One region of the Amycolatopsis sp. NBC_01480 genome, then DNA from elsewhere that is predicted to be linked to it. Evidence: riboswitches for the same ligand, from Rfam matches in the RefSeq annotation. Region 1 holds a riboswitch; each other region holds the start of a gene.

What was found. A riboswitch is a leader RNA that binds a small molecule or an ion and turns the genes downstream of it on or off. The one in region 1 is predicted to bind S-adenosylmethionine.
Region 2: it holds a riboswitch for S-adenosylmethionine, as region 1 does, so the genes downstream of both, OG371_RS09225 (methionine ABC transporter ATP-binding protein) here and OG371_RS45915 (aminotransferase class V-fold PLP-dependent enzyme) in region 1, are expected to answer to the same signal.
Region 3: it holds a riboswitch for S-adenosylmethionine, as region 1 does, so the genes downstream of both, thrC (threonine synthase) here and OG371_RS45915 (aminotransferase class V-fold PLP-dependent enzyme) in region 1, are expected to answer to the same signal.

What each region holds. Positions count from the first base shown of each region.
Region 1 covers NZ_CP109442.1:9,840,448-9,844,396, forward strand. Annotated here, with positions in the region: gene OG371_RS45910 (hypothetical protein) at 1-318, opposite strand, end outside; gene OG371_RS45915 (aminotransferase class V-fold PLP-dependent enzyme) at 349-1,716, opposite strand; SAM riboswitch class IV at 1,757-1,871, opposite strand; gene OG371_RS45920 (potassium/proton antiporter) at 1,957-3,435, opposite strand; gene OG371_RS45925 (penicillin-binding transpeptidase domain-containing protein) at 3,607-3,949, opposite strand, start outside.
Region 2 covers NZ_CP109442.1:1,978,388-1,982,336, reverse strand. Annotated here, with positions in the region: gene OG371_RS09235 (TetR/AcrR family transcriptional regulator) at 1-251, opposite strand, end outside; gene OG371_RS09230 (hypothetical protein) at 312-554, shown strand; SAM riboswitch class I at 744-850, shown strand; gene OG371_RS09225 (methionine ABC transporter ATP-binding protein) at 1,048-2,061, shown strand; gene OG371_RS09220 (4-(cytidine 5'-diphospho)-2-C-methyl-D-erythritol kinase) at 2,299-3,255, shown strand; gene OG371_RS09215 (ABC-F family ATP-binding cassette domain-containing protein) at 3,291-3,949, shown strand, end outside.
Region 3 covers NZ_CP109442.1:327,748-331,696, forward strand. Annotated here, with positions in the region: gene rpsT (30S ribosomal protein S20) at 65-325, shown strand; gene holA (DNA polymerase III subunit delta) at 565-1,536, opposite strand; SAM riboswitch class I at 1,667-1,801, shown strand; gene thrC (threonine synthase) at 1,814-3,079, shown strand; gene OG371_RS01645 (ComEC/Rec2 family competence protein) at 3,147-3,949, opposite strand, start outside.

The DNA.
Region 1 (3,949 bases):
GGCCCGGGGGGCGGCGACCGCGTAGCCGGCCAGGACGGCCGCCACCACCAGCGCGAGCATGATCAGCCAGCTGTTCGACGGCGCGAATCCCGCGGGCACGGACGTCGCCGGGACCAGGGGCGGCTGGCTATAGGCGTGCACCGATCCGGGTCCGCCCACGAGCTGCTGCGTGGTAAAGCCCGCATCCCCCTTGACGGCCACCGCGACGTCGTAGGACACCGGCCGGTTCTGCGCGGTGGCAAGCTGCACGCCGGTCACCGCCAGCTCGGCGAAACCCAGCAGGGCCAATGGAAACGCGTACCGCGGCACCTTCCCCATCGGCCCGACCCTAGCGGACCGGCCGGGTGCTCAGGAGCAGAACGGAGGAAGCTCGCGCGGGTCCCCGACGGGCGCCCAGCGGCCGTCCACCTTCTCGTACTGCCAGCGCGCGCCACGGGCCGCGATCTGACGGAGAGCAAGCACCAGGCGGTCCACGTGCTCCGCCGTGCTGCCGAGGCCGAGGCTGACGCGCACGGCCTGCTGCCCTTCGCCGCCGGCCACGCCGATCAGGCGCTTCGTGGCGACGTGCGCGCAGAAGGCGCCGTCGCGGACGCCGATGCCGTACTCGGCCGAAAGCACCGCGGCGAGCCAGCCGGGCTCGAAGCCGTCGACCACAAAGCTCACCGTGCCGACCCGGTCGACCGGCGCGTCGAACAGCCGCAGCTCGGCGCAGCCGGGGATGCCGGCCAGGCCCTTGCGCAGCCGCTCCAGCAGCTCGGCCTCGTGCTCGCCGACGGCGTCCCACTGCGCGGCCAGCTGCTCGCACGCGACCCCGAGCGCATACACGCCCACGGTGTTCGGCGAGCCCGCCTCGTGCCGCTCCGGCCCGGAATTCCAGACCACGGCCTCCTCGGTGACCAGCTTGGTCGCGCCGCCGCCGGCGAGGTACGGCGGGGCGGCGCGCAGCCAGTCCGCGCGGCCGATCAGCGCGCCGGCGCCGAACGGCGCGTACAGCTTGTGGCCCGACAGCGCGACGTAGTCCACGTCCAGCTCCCGCAGCGAGATGCGGCGGTGCGGCGCGAGCTGGGCCGCGTCGAGCGCGATGCGGGCGCCGTGTTTCCGTGCCACCGCGGCGATCTCGGCCACCGGGAGCAGCTCACCGGTCACATTGGACGCCCCGGTCACCACCACCAGCCGCGGGCCCTGCGGGCAGTCCGCGAGCGCTTCGTCCACAACGGACACTGCGGCGAGCCGCGTGCGCGGGAGGCTGACGCGGCGGACGTTCCGGCCTCGCCACGGCAGCAGCGCGGCGTGGTGCTCGGTGTCGAACACGACCACGGAAGTGTTCTGCGGCAAGGAACGGGCCAGCAGGTTGAACGAATCCGTGGTGTTGCGCGTGAACACGACGGTGTCGGTGCCGCGCGCGTCGACGAAGCGGCGAAGGATGTCGCGGGTGCGCTCGTACAGCCGCGTCGAGACCTGCGACGCGAAGCCCGCGCCACGGTGGACACTCGCGTACCAGGGCAGGAACTCGTCGACGGCCGTGCGCACCGCGTCCAGGCAGGGCGCGCTGGCGGCGTGGTCGAGGTTCGCGTAGCCGATCTCGCCGCCGGTCACCAGCGGCACCCGCAGGCTCGCCCCGGCGACAGCCGGGATCGCCTGGGGCGCAACGGTTTCAGCGGCTTCGGTGGCTTCGGTGGCTTCGGTGGTGCAGGAGCGATCGAGGGCGAGAGTCATGAGGGTGCCTCCTCGGCAGTCCGGGGGACCCCCGGCGAGGGGCCCGCGCTTGCCTGCCGCAGTACGCGACCGGCCTGGTCCTCACCCGGGGCACCCCACCGCGGTAGGAGGGTTGCCGGCCAGCAAGCCGGGGCTTCGCGCTGGCACTCATGACCTGTTTTCGAAGGTAACCGAACGGAGTGGGTGCAAGCCAGCCCCGTCCCGCGATCTGAGACCGCGGTCACACGTCCGGCGGAACGGTCAGCGGCCGTCTTCGCCGCGCCAGCGGGCCAGGCGCCCGGCCCGGTCCACGGCGCGGATCCGCCGCTCCACCGCGTCGCGGACACTCGCGGTGGTCACCACCAGAAGCTGGTCCTCCACCTGCAAGCGGCTCGTTTTCTGCGGCGTGAAACCCGCGCCGGATCGGACGATCAGGCTCACCGTGGCGCCGACCGGCAACCCCAGCTCCGAGATGTACACGCCGTGCAGCTTCGAGCCCTTCTGGATGCGCACCTGGAGCAGCTCGGCGCCCAGCTCGTCCAGCGGCGCGGCGTCGACCTCGATCTCGTGGGCCTCGGCCGGCTTGGCCAGGCCCAGCAGCCGGGCGAACGGGGCGAGCGTGGCGCCCTGCAGCAGCGTCAGCACGATGACCAGCACGAACACCGCGTCGACCAGCTGTTCGGCGCCCGGCACGCCCTCGGACAGCGGGATCATCGCGAGCACGATCGGCACCGCCCCGCGCAGCCCGGCCCAGGACAGGAACGCCTGTTCCCGCCAGGGCAGCCGGAACGGCAGCAGCGAGAGCACCACCGACAGCGGCCGCGCGAGCAGCAGCACCACCGCGCCCGCGACCAGGCCGGGCACCAGCGTCTCCAGCAGCCGGCTCGGCGAGGCGAACAGGCCGAGCAGCACGAACAGCCCGATCTGCGCGAGCCAGCCGAGCCCTTCGGCGAACGAGAGCGTGTCGGACCGGTGCGGCAGCTTGGAATTGCCCAGCACCAGCCCGGCGACGTACGTGGCGAGCAGGCCCGAAGCGTGCGCCAGCTGCCCGGACGAGTAGGCCACCACGCACACCGCGACCGTCGCCAGCGGGTACAGGCCGGTGGCCGGCAACGCGGCCCGCCGCAGCGCCATCGCGCCCAGCCAGCCGAACAGCAGGCCGATGGCCAAACCTGCGGCCAGCTCGTAAATTACCAACAGCGGCAACGACCAGTCCACTGTGTCCCCGGACGCGAGCACGACCACGGCGATGTACGCGGGCGCGTCGTTGATGCCGGACTCCAGCTCCAGCGTGCCGACGATCCGCTTGCCCACCCCGGCCGAGCGCAGCACCGAGAACACCGCCGCGGCGTCGGTCGACGCGAGCACCGCGCCCCACAGCAGCGCGAGCCGCCAGTCGAGGCCCAGCAGCCAGTGCAGCGCGGCGCCGGTGATCGCGACGCTCAGCACAACGGCCACTGTGGACAGTACGATTCCACGCCCCAGCGAGGGTTTCACCGCGGACCAGCGCGTGGTCAGGCCGCCCTCGGTGAGGATCATGACCAGCGCGGCCAGGCCGAGCGACTGGGTCAGGGCGGGGTTGTCGAACCGGATGCCGAACCCGGATTCGCCCAGCACCACGCCGATCGCGAGGTAGAGCAGCAGCGAAGGGAACCCGAGCCGGATCGAGACGCGCACCGCGACGACGGACGCGAGCAGCACCACCCCGCCGACTCCCAGAAGCACGGGAAGCTGGTCCATCGTCCGCTCCCTCCGGGTCTCCGGCGTCCAGGATAGTAAGCGGGGGCCTTCACTCCTTCGTGTACCACCGGATAATTCGGACAAGTGGCCGTGCTAGGACGCCCGGGCGGCACCGAGCGTCGTGGGACCACCACTCAGCGCGGTGCTTCTCTGTCCATTAACGACAGTCGGCTACTTCACCCCGGCCAGGAACTTCGCGCCCAGCGTGACCGCGGGGCCGGAATCGTTGGCGCCCTCCAGGAAAACCACGAAGGCGACGTCGCCGCGGTAGCCGGTGAACCAGCCGTGGGCCTCGGCGCCGGAGCCGAACTGGGCGGTGCCGGTCTTGCCGAAGACGGTGCCGGAGCGGGACAACCCGGTCGCGGTGCCACCGGTGACCACCTCCCGCATCATCGTGCGCACCGAAGCCAGCACGCTAGCGGGCGGCGCGGTGTAACGCGTCGACACCTTGGTCGCCAGGTCCGGGTCCGACCACAGGCTCGGCGTCACGGCCTTGCCCGCCGCCACCGTCGCG
Region 2 (3,949 bases), 2.2 Mb from region 1:
GGGCTCTCCTGCGGCAGCTCCGCGATGCGGGCCTGCGCCCGTTGCTCGCCCTGCTCGTGGAGGTAGCGCAGGGCCAGGACGAGCAGGTTGTGCTTCGTCTCGAAGTAGTACTGCACCAGCCGCAGCGAGACGCCGGCCTCGGCGGCGACCTCGCGCATGCTCACCGACTCGAGGCCGCGGGCGGCGGCGATCCGCCAGACCGCTTCGGCGATCTGACGCCGGCGCTGGTCGTGGTCCACCCGCTTGGCCATCGTGCTCCTCGGTTGTATGGTACGAGTGTATCTGATACGTCTGTATCATCAGGAGGGGACATGAACGAGGGCTGGTACCGGCTGTGGGAGGTGGTCGTCGGCGTGGTGGGCGTCCGCGCGGGCGTCGTGCCGATCCTGTCGAAGGCGTTCGGCGAGGGGAAGCCGAGCTGGCTGGCGTTTTCGAACTATCTGGACACGCCCTGGTGCTACGTGGTGGCCGCCGGCGTGATCGTCGTGGCGTTCGCGGTGCTGGCGGTGCTCGACGAGCGGCGTAAAAAAGCGCCGCCGATGAAGGATTCCTGACCGTCCACAGGGGAATCGCCCGGCAGCTCGGGTATCGGGACCCGGCCGGTCGTGTCAAGCGGCCCGACCGGTGAACCGTCCTCACGTTCCGCGATGCAGGACGGAGTGTTCCGGTATCCGGGCGCCACCACTCGTGTGATCTGCACCAACGCGCTTGCGTTCACCCAATGGGATCGGCTTTACTCGGTATGTCCATCCCGAGCGACTGAGAGACCTGGCTCGCCGAAGTCGCAGCAACCACCCTCCGCAGGGCAGGTGCTACCGCCAGGACCGATGGAGGCTGTTTCCGATGAAGAGGGTAGCCCGCCCGCTCCTGCTCACCAAGCGGCGCGTAGTCGACGAAGGTCGCCGCACGGTATGTGCGTGTCGACGCTCCATGGTCATCGCCTGATCTCTCTTCCGCTTTCTTCTTGAGCACCGTCCCTTTCGGACGGTAAATCGGTGACGCCCGGCGCGCCCTCAACGGTGCTGCGCCCCCTGCTTGGAGCCCTTTGTGATCACTGTCGAAAACGTGTCCAAATCCTTTCCCCTCAACGGAAATCCGGTCGCCGCGCTGCGTGACGTGAGCGTCGACGTGCAGGCCGGCTCCCTCTTCGGCGTGGTCGGCCCGGCCGGCTCCGGCAAGTCGACCCTCGCCCGCTGCATCGCGCTGCAGGAGCGCCCCGACCGCGGCGTCGTGCGGCTCGACGGCCTGAACACCGGCACCCTCGACGGCCGCCGGCTGCGTGAGGTCCGCCGCCAGCTCGGTGTCGTCGGCACCAAGCCGGAGCTGCTGGCCGAGCGCACCGTGGCCGGCAACATCGCGACCCCGCTGGAGCAGCTGGGCGTCGACGGCCCGCAGCGCCGCAGCCGCGTCGGCTCGCTGCTCGACCTGGCCGGGCTGACCGCGCGGGCCGCCCAGCACCCGGGTGAGCTGACCGACGGCCAGCTGCGCCGGGTCGCCGTGGCCAAGGCGCTCGCGGCCGGACCGGCCGTGCTGCTCGCCGACGACCCGACCGCGGGCATCGCCCCGGAGGAGGCCGGCGCCGTGCTGGCCGTGCTCGACCGGGCGCGCGCCGAGCTGGGCGTCACGGTGCTGGTGACCACGCAGGACGCGGGCGTCGTCCGCCGGGTCTGCGACGACGTCGCGGTGCTGGAGGAAGGCGCCATCGTCGAGCGCGGCACGGTGCTCGACCTGATCGCGTCGCCGGGCAGCTGGACCGCGCAGGCGGTGCTGCCGGCGATCGAGACGACCCGGGCGCAGGCCGCGAAGTACGACCGCTCGGCCGACGTGGTGCTGATCGGCTTCGCGTCGGTGGGCGCGTTGCTGCCCGAGGCGGCCGGCCGGTTCGACGTCGAGCTCGCCACCATCGGCGGCGGCCTGACCCGCATCGGCGACACCCCGATCGGCCGCTTCCGCCTCGGCGTCCGCGGCGAGCGGGCCGACGCCGCGCTGGCGTGGATCGCCGACCGCGGCGCCCACGTGACCCACACCGCGCGCGGCCCGCAGAGCGTCGTCGCCGCCTGACCCTCTTCCGGCAGTCTCCGTCAAGGCCTCCTTACCCGCGTCGGACGCGGGTAAGGAGGCCTTGACGCCACTTCTGTCCGGGGAACACGGCCACGCGTCCGGAGATTTGGGACGGCTGTCCGGCCGGTCGGGTTGCCGAACGCGACGGCCCGGGTACGGAAGGTCCGGCGGCCGCCCGGCTTTTCTCCTGGTGGCCAGCCGAACGGCCCGGCCACGTAGGCTGGATGGGTGCTCGCAGTGGTTCCTCCCCCAGTCACCGTCCGGGTCCCGGCCAAGGTCAATCTGCACCTGGCGGTCGGCGACCCGCGTGCGGACGGTTTCCATGAGCTGGTCACCGTGTTCCAGGCGCTTTCGCTGACGGACGAGGTCACCGTCGCGGCCACCGACGAGCCCGGGCTCGAGGTCTACGGCGAGGGGGAGGGCACGGTGCCCACCGACGCCACGAACCTCGCCTGGCGCGCGGCGCAGGAGCTGGCCGCGTACGCCGGCCGTCCGGACGAAGATCCGAAGGTGCGCATCGTGCTGCGCAAGGGGATCCCGGTCGCGGGCGGGATGGCGGGCGGCAGCGCGGACGCGGCGGCGACCCTGGTGGGCCTGGCTTCGCTGTGGAAGCTCGACATCACCCGCGACGAGCTGGCCGCGATCGCGGGCAAGCTGGGCAGCGACGTGCCTTTCGCGCTGTACGGCGGCACTGCGCTCGGGACCGGACGCGGCGAGCAGCTCGTGCCGGTGCTCTCGCGGCACACGTTCCACTGGGTGCTCGCGTTCGACCACAAGGGCCTCTCCACGCCGAAGGTGTTCGGCGAACTCGACCGGCTGCGCACGGAGGGCAAACCGCCGCGCATCGGCTCGCACACGCCCGTGGTCGAGGCGCTCGCTTCCGGCGACCCGCGGCAGCTCGCGTTGCTGCTGGGCAACGACCTCCAGGCCGCGGCCGTCTCGCTGCGGCCGGGCCTGCGGCGCACGCTGCGCGCGGGCGTGAACGCGGGCGCGCTGGCCGGCTGCGTTTCCGGCTCGGGCCCGACGTGCGCCTTCCTCTGCGTCGACGCGCAGGCGGCCGTGGAAGTGGCCGCCGAGCTGTCCGGCGCCGGGGTGTGCCGCACGGTGCGGGTCGCGCACGGGCCGGTGCCCGGCGCGCGGGTGGTCGGCGGCGACGACGCGCCGCGCAGCACGCCGCCGCGCGTGCACGCCTGAGCTTTTACTGAACTGTCCACTGTGGAAGGGATCGGATGGCCAACCTGGTCAACCTGGAGTCGGTGAGCAAGTCCTACGGGGTGAAGCCGCTGCTGGACAAGGTTTCCCTCGGCGTCGCCGAAGGACAGCGCATCGGCGTGGTCGGCCTCAACGGCGGTGGCAAGACCACCTTGCTGGAGGTCCTCTCAGGACTGAGCGAGCCGGACGACGGGCGCGTCAGCCACGTGCGCGGGCTGCGGATGGCCGTGGTCACGCAGCGCACCGAGCTGCCCGAGGGCAGCACGGTCGGCGATGTCGTGCTGGCCCGCTACGGCGCCGAGCACGAGTGGGCCGCCGACGCCCGCGTCCGGTCCATTGTGGACGGCCTCGGGATCACCGCGATCGGGCTGGACAAGGCGACCGCCACGCTTTCCGGCGGTGAGCGCCGTCGCGTCGCGCTCGCGGCCGCGCTGACCGGCGAACTGGACCTGGTGGTGCTCGACGAGCCGACCAACCACCTGGACGTCGAAGGCGTCCGCTGGCTGGCCGACCACCTGCTCGCGCGCCGCACCGCCGTGGTGGTCGTGACCCACGACCGGTGGTTCCTGGACACGGTCGCGGGCGTGACCTGGGAGGTCGCGAACGGCCGCGTCGAGCAGTACGAAGGCGGTTACGCGGACTGGATCTTCGCGCGCGCCGAGCGGGCGCGGCTGTC
Region 3 (3,949 bases), 560 kb from region 1:
TCGCGGGCGCACGGGGCCACTTCGACGCGGCAGCGACCTCACCGAGAGACACAGGAGCGCCCCCGTGGCCAACATCAAGTCCCAGATCAAGCGCATCACCACCAACGAGAAGGCCCGCCAGCGCAACCTGGCGATCCGGTCCTCGGTGAAGACCGCGATCCGCAAGTTCCGCGACGCCGCCGACTCGGGCGACAAGGCCAAGGCCGTCGAGGCGCAGCGCGACGCCGCCAAGAAGCTCGACAAGGCCGTCACCAAGGGCGTCATCCACGCCAACCAGGCCGCGAACAAGAAGTCCGCGATCGCCAAGCGCGTGAACTCGCTCTGATTTCCGGCTCTTCTCTTCGGAAGGGGCCCGGTGACCACTGGTCGCCGGGCCCCTTCCGCGTGTTCGGGGCTTGCTCTTCGCGTGGGCTGGCTCGGTGTTCGCCCTTGGCGGCTGGTCACCTCGGTGACCACTGGTCGCCAGATTCTTTTCGCATGTTCGGGGCTCGCTTCGCCTGGGCCTGTCGATGCGGGTCACCGGGCCCATCTCGCGTGGCCGGGGTGTGCTGCGCCTGAGCTGGCTCAGTGTTCGCCCTTGGCGGCGACGACCTCGGTGACCGCACGCTCCAGCGCGTAGTCCGCGTCGGCGGCGGCGCCCTTGACCTCGGCGTTCAGGCGGGCCACCACGCGCATCGCGGTGGCGAGCCCGTCCTGGCCCCAGCCGCGGGACTGGCCCTGCGCCTTGCGGATCTTCCACGGCGGCATGCCCAGCTCGCCCGCCATCTGGTTCGGGTTGCCGCGGCCTGCCGCCGAGACGCGCGCGATGGTGCGGACCGCGTCCGCCAGCGCGTCGGCCACCAGGACGTGCGGGACACCCAGCTGCATGGCCCAGCGCAACGACTCCAGCGCCGCCCCGCGGTCGCCCGAAACGGCCTTCTCCGCCACCGCGAAGCCGGTCACGTCGGCGCGGCCGGTGTGGTAGCGCCGGACCGCCTGCTCGTCCACGACGCCCCCGGCGTCGGCGACCAGCTGTGTCGCCGCGGAGGACAGCTCGCGCAGGTCCGAGCCGACGGTGTCGAGCAGCGCCATCACCCCGGCGGCGTCGATCTTCCCGCCGGAGCGGCGCACTTCGTTGCGCACGAACGATTCCCGCTCGGCGGGCTTGGTCAGCTTCGGGCACTCGATGATCTCGGCACCCGCCTTTTTCAACGCCGCGGGCAGCGCTTTCGCCGCCTTGCTCCGGCCCCCGCCGCTGTGCACGACGACCAGGACGATGCCGTCCGCCGGCGAAGCGATGTACGCCAGCACGGCGTCGGCGAGCTCCTGCGAAATGTCCTGCGCCGAGTCCAAAACGATCACCCGTCCCTCGCTGAACAGCGAAGGACTCACCAGCTCGGCCAGCACCGGCGGTGTGAGTTCGGACACCCGGTTGCGGGTCAGATCGGCCGTCGGGTCGGCCGCCCTCGCGGCGTCCAGCGCGGCCCGGACGGCCCGTTCGATGAGCAGTTCTTCCTCGCCGATGACGAGCTGGAGCGGCGCGGGGGCGGTGGTCACCCGGCCATCCTCTCACTCGTCCGGCCGCCGGCCCGTCCCGGTGACGGGGCGGGCACCGTGGCACGAGGTGATCGCCATGTCGTACGGTGTAGCCGAGGCAGCGCCCGCGAGCGCGCCGACAACTGAATACCGCTCATCCAGAGGGGCAGAGGGATACGGCCCGACGAAGCCCCGGCAACCGGCGTACAGCCTGTCATTCCGCGATCGCGGGATAGCTGACGACCACGGTGCCAATTCCGGCCCGCTTCGGCGGGGCAGATGAGGAAGGAACCTCGTGATGACCGTTACCCTCGGAACGACCTCCGCCAGCAAGACCGTGGACCTCGGGCCCGCCGTCGAACTGGTGTCGAAGGAAGAGGGCCACCGGCAGCCGCTCGCCCCGGAGTTCGTCTCCGCCGAGGACTTCTCACCGCTCGAGGTCGCCTACGACTTCGGCCGCGTGCGCCGCGAGGACATCGAAGCCGGGCCGAACAACATCTGGCGCTACAAGAAGCTCCTGCCCGTCCCCTCGAACGTCGAGGAGATCCCCAACACCGAGCCCGGCGGCACCCGCCTGGTGCGCGCCGACCGGCTCGCGAAGGCGCTGGGCCTCAAGCGCGTGTGGGTCAAGGACGACACCGGCAACCCGACGCACTCGTTCAAGGACCGCGTGGTCGCCGTCGCGCTGGCCGCCGCCCGCGAGTTCGGCTTCGAGGTGCTGGCCTGTCCGTCCACCGGAAACCTCGCCAACGCGGTCGCCGCCGCGGCCGCGCGCGCCGGCTGGCAGTCGGTGGTGCTGATCCCGAAGACGTTGGAGCGGGCCAAGATCCTCACCACCGCGGTGTACGACGGCGCGCTGATCGCCGTGGACGGCAACTACGACGACGTCAACCGCCTCGCCACCGAGCTGGCCGCCGAGCACGCCTCGTGGGCCTTCGTGAACGTCAACGTCCGCCCGTACTACTCCGAGGGCTCGAAAACGCTCGCCTTCGAGGTCGCCGAGCAGCTCGGCTGGCGCATCCCGCAGCAGATCGTGGTCCCGATCGCCTCGGGCTCGCAGCTGACCAAGGTGGACAAGGGATTCCGCGAGCTCGGCCAGCTCGGCCTGGTGGAAGCCAGCCCGTACAAGGTGTTCGGCGCCCAGGCCACCGGCTGCTCCCCCGTCTCGGCCGCGTTCCGCGCGGGCCACGACGTGGTCCAGCCGGTGAAGCCGGACACCATCGCCCGCTCGCTGGCGATCGGCAACCCGGCCGACGGCCCGTACGTGCTCGACGTGGTCAACCGCACCGGCGGCGCGATCGAGGACGTCAGCGACGAGGAGGTCGTGGAGGGCATCCGGCTGCTCGCGCGCACCGAAGGCATCTTCACCGAGACCGCGGGCGGCGTCACCGTCGCCACCGCGAAGAAACTGGTGGAGACTGGCAAGCTCGACCCCGACGCCGAAACCGTCCTGCTCATCACCGGCGACGGCCTCAAGACCCTGGACGCCGTCGAAGGCCACATCGGCCCGAAGGCGACCGTGCCGCCATCCGCCGAAGCGGTCAGCAAGGCACTCGGTTTCTGACCTCGGTAGTGGAGGACTCCTTGCCTAACTTGAGAGTAGGCAAGGAGTCCTCCGTTGCCGCGCGGGGCTAGTGGGGCGGTCCACGGGGCTCACCACGGCGGGCGATCGCCGGTCCGCCTTCGCCTGGGAGCACGGCGGTGTCACCGTCCACATCGGTCCGGGTGACCAGGGCACCCAGGGACTTCAGTACGTCCATAGTGGACTGGCTCGGGTGGCCGTAGCTGTTGCCCGCGCCCACACTCACCAGCGCTGCCCGCGGGGCCGCCGCGGAGAGGAAGCCCGGTAGCGAGAAGCGCGAGCCGTGGTGGGGCACCTTCAGGATGTCGGCGCGGAGGTCGGCGCCGTCGCCGAGCAAGTCGGCCTGGGCGGCCAATTCCACGTCTCCCGGCAGGAGCACCCGGCCCGCGGGGGTCTCCGCCCGCAGGACGACCGAGCTGTTGTTGATCATCGTGCCGTCCTGCTGCGTGGGCGAGCGAGCCGTGACATAGCGCGGGCCGAGCACGTCGAGCGTGAGGCCCGGCCAGGACAGCCGCTGGCCCTGGCTCAGCTCCAGCAACGGCACGCCGCGCCGGCCGGTTTCGCGTGAGACCTGCTGCCACGCCCAGCCCGGCGCGCGGCCGGGGCCGACCGCGATCGCGCCGACGGACCGGCCCTCGAACACCGACGCCAGCCCGCCGGTGTGGTCGGCGTGCAGGTGGGACAGCACCACCAGCGGGACCCGGTCGACGCCGAGCCGCCGCAGGCATTCGTCGACCGGGCCCGGCTCCGGACCGGTGTCGACGACCACGGCCCGCCCGGGCTCGGAAGTGGCCAGTACCAAGGCATCGCCCTGGCCGACGTCGCACTCCACCACCGCCCAGCCCGCCGGCG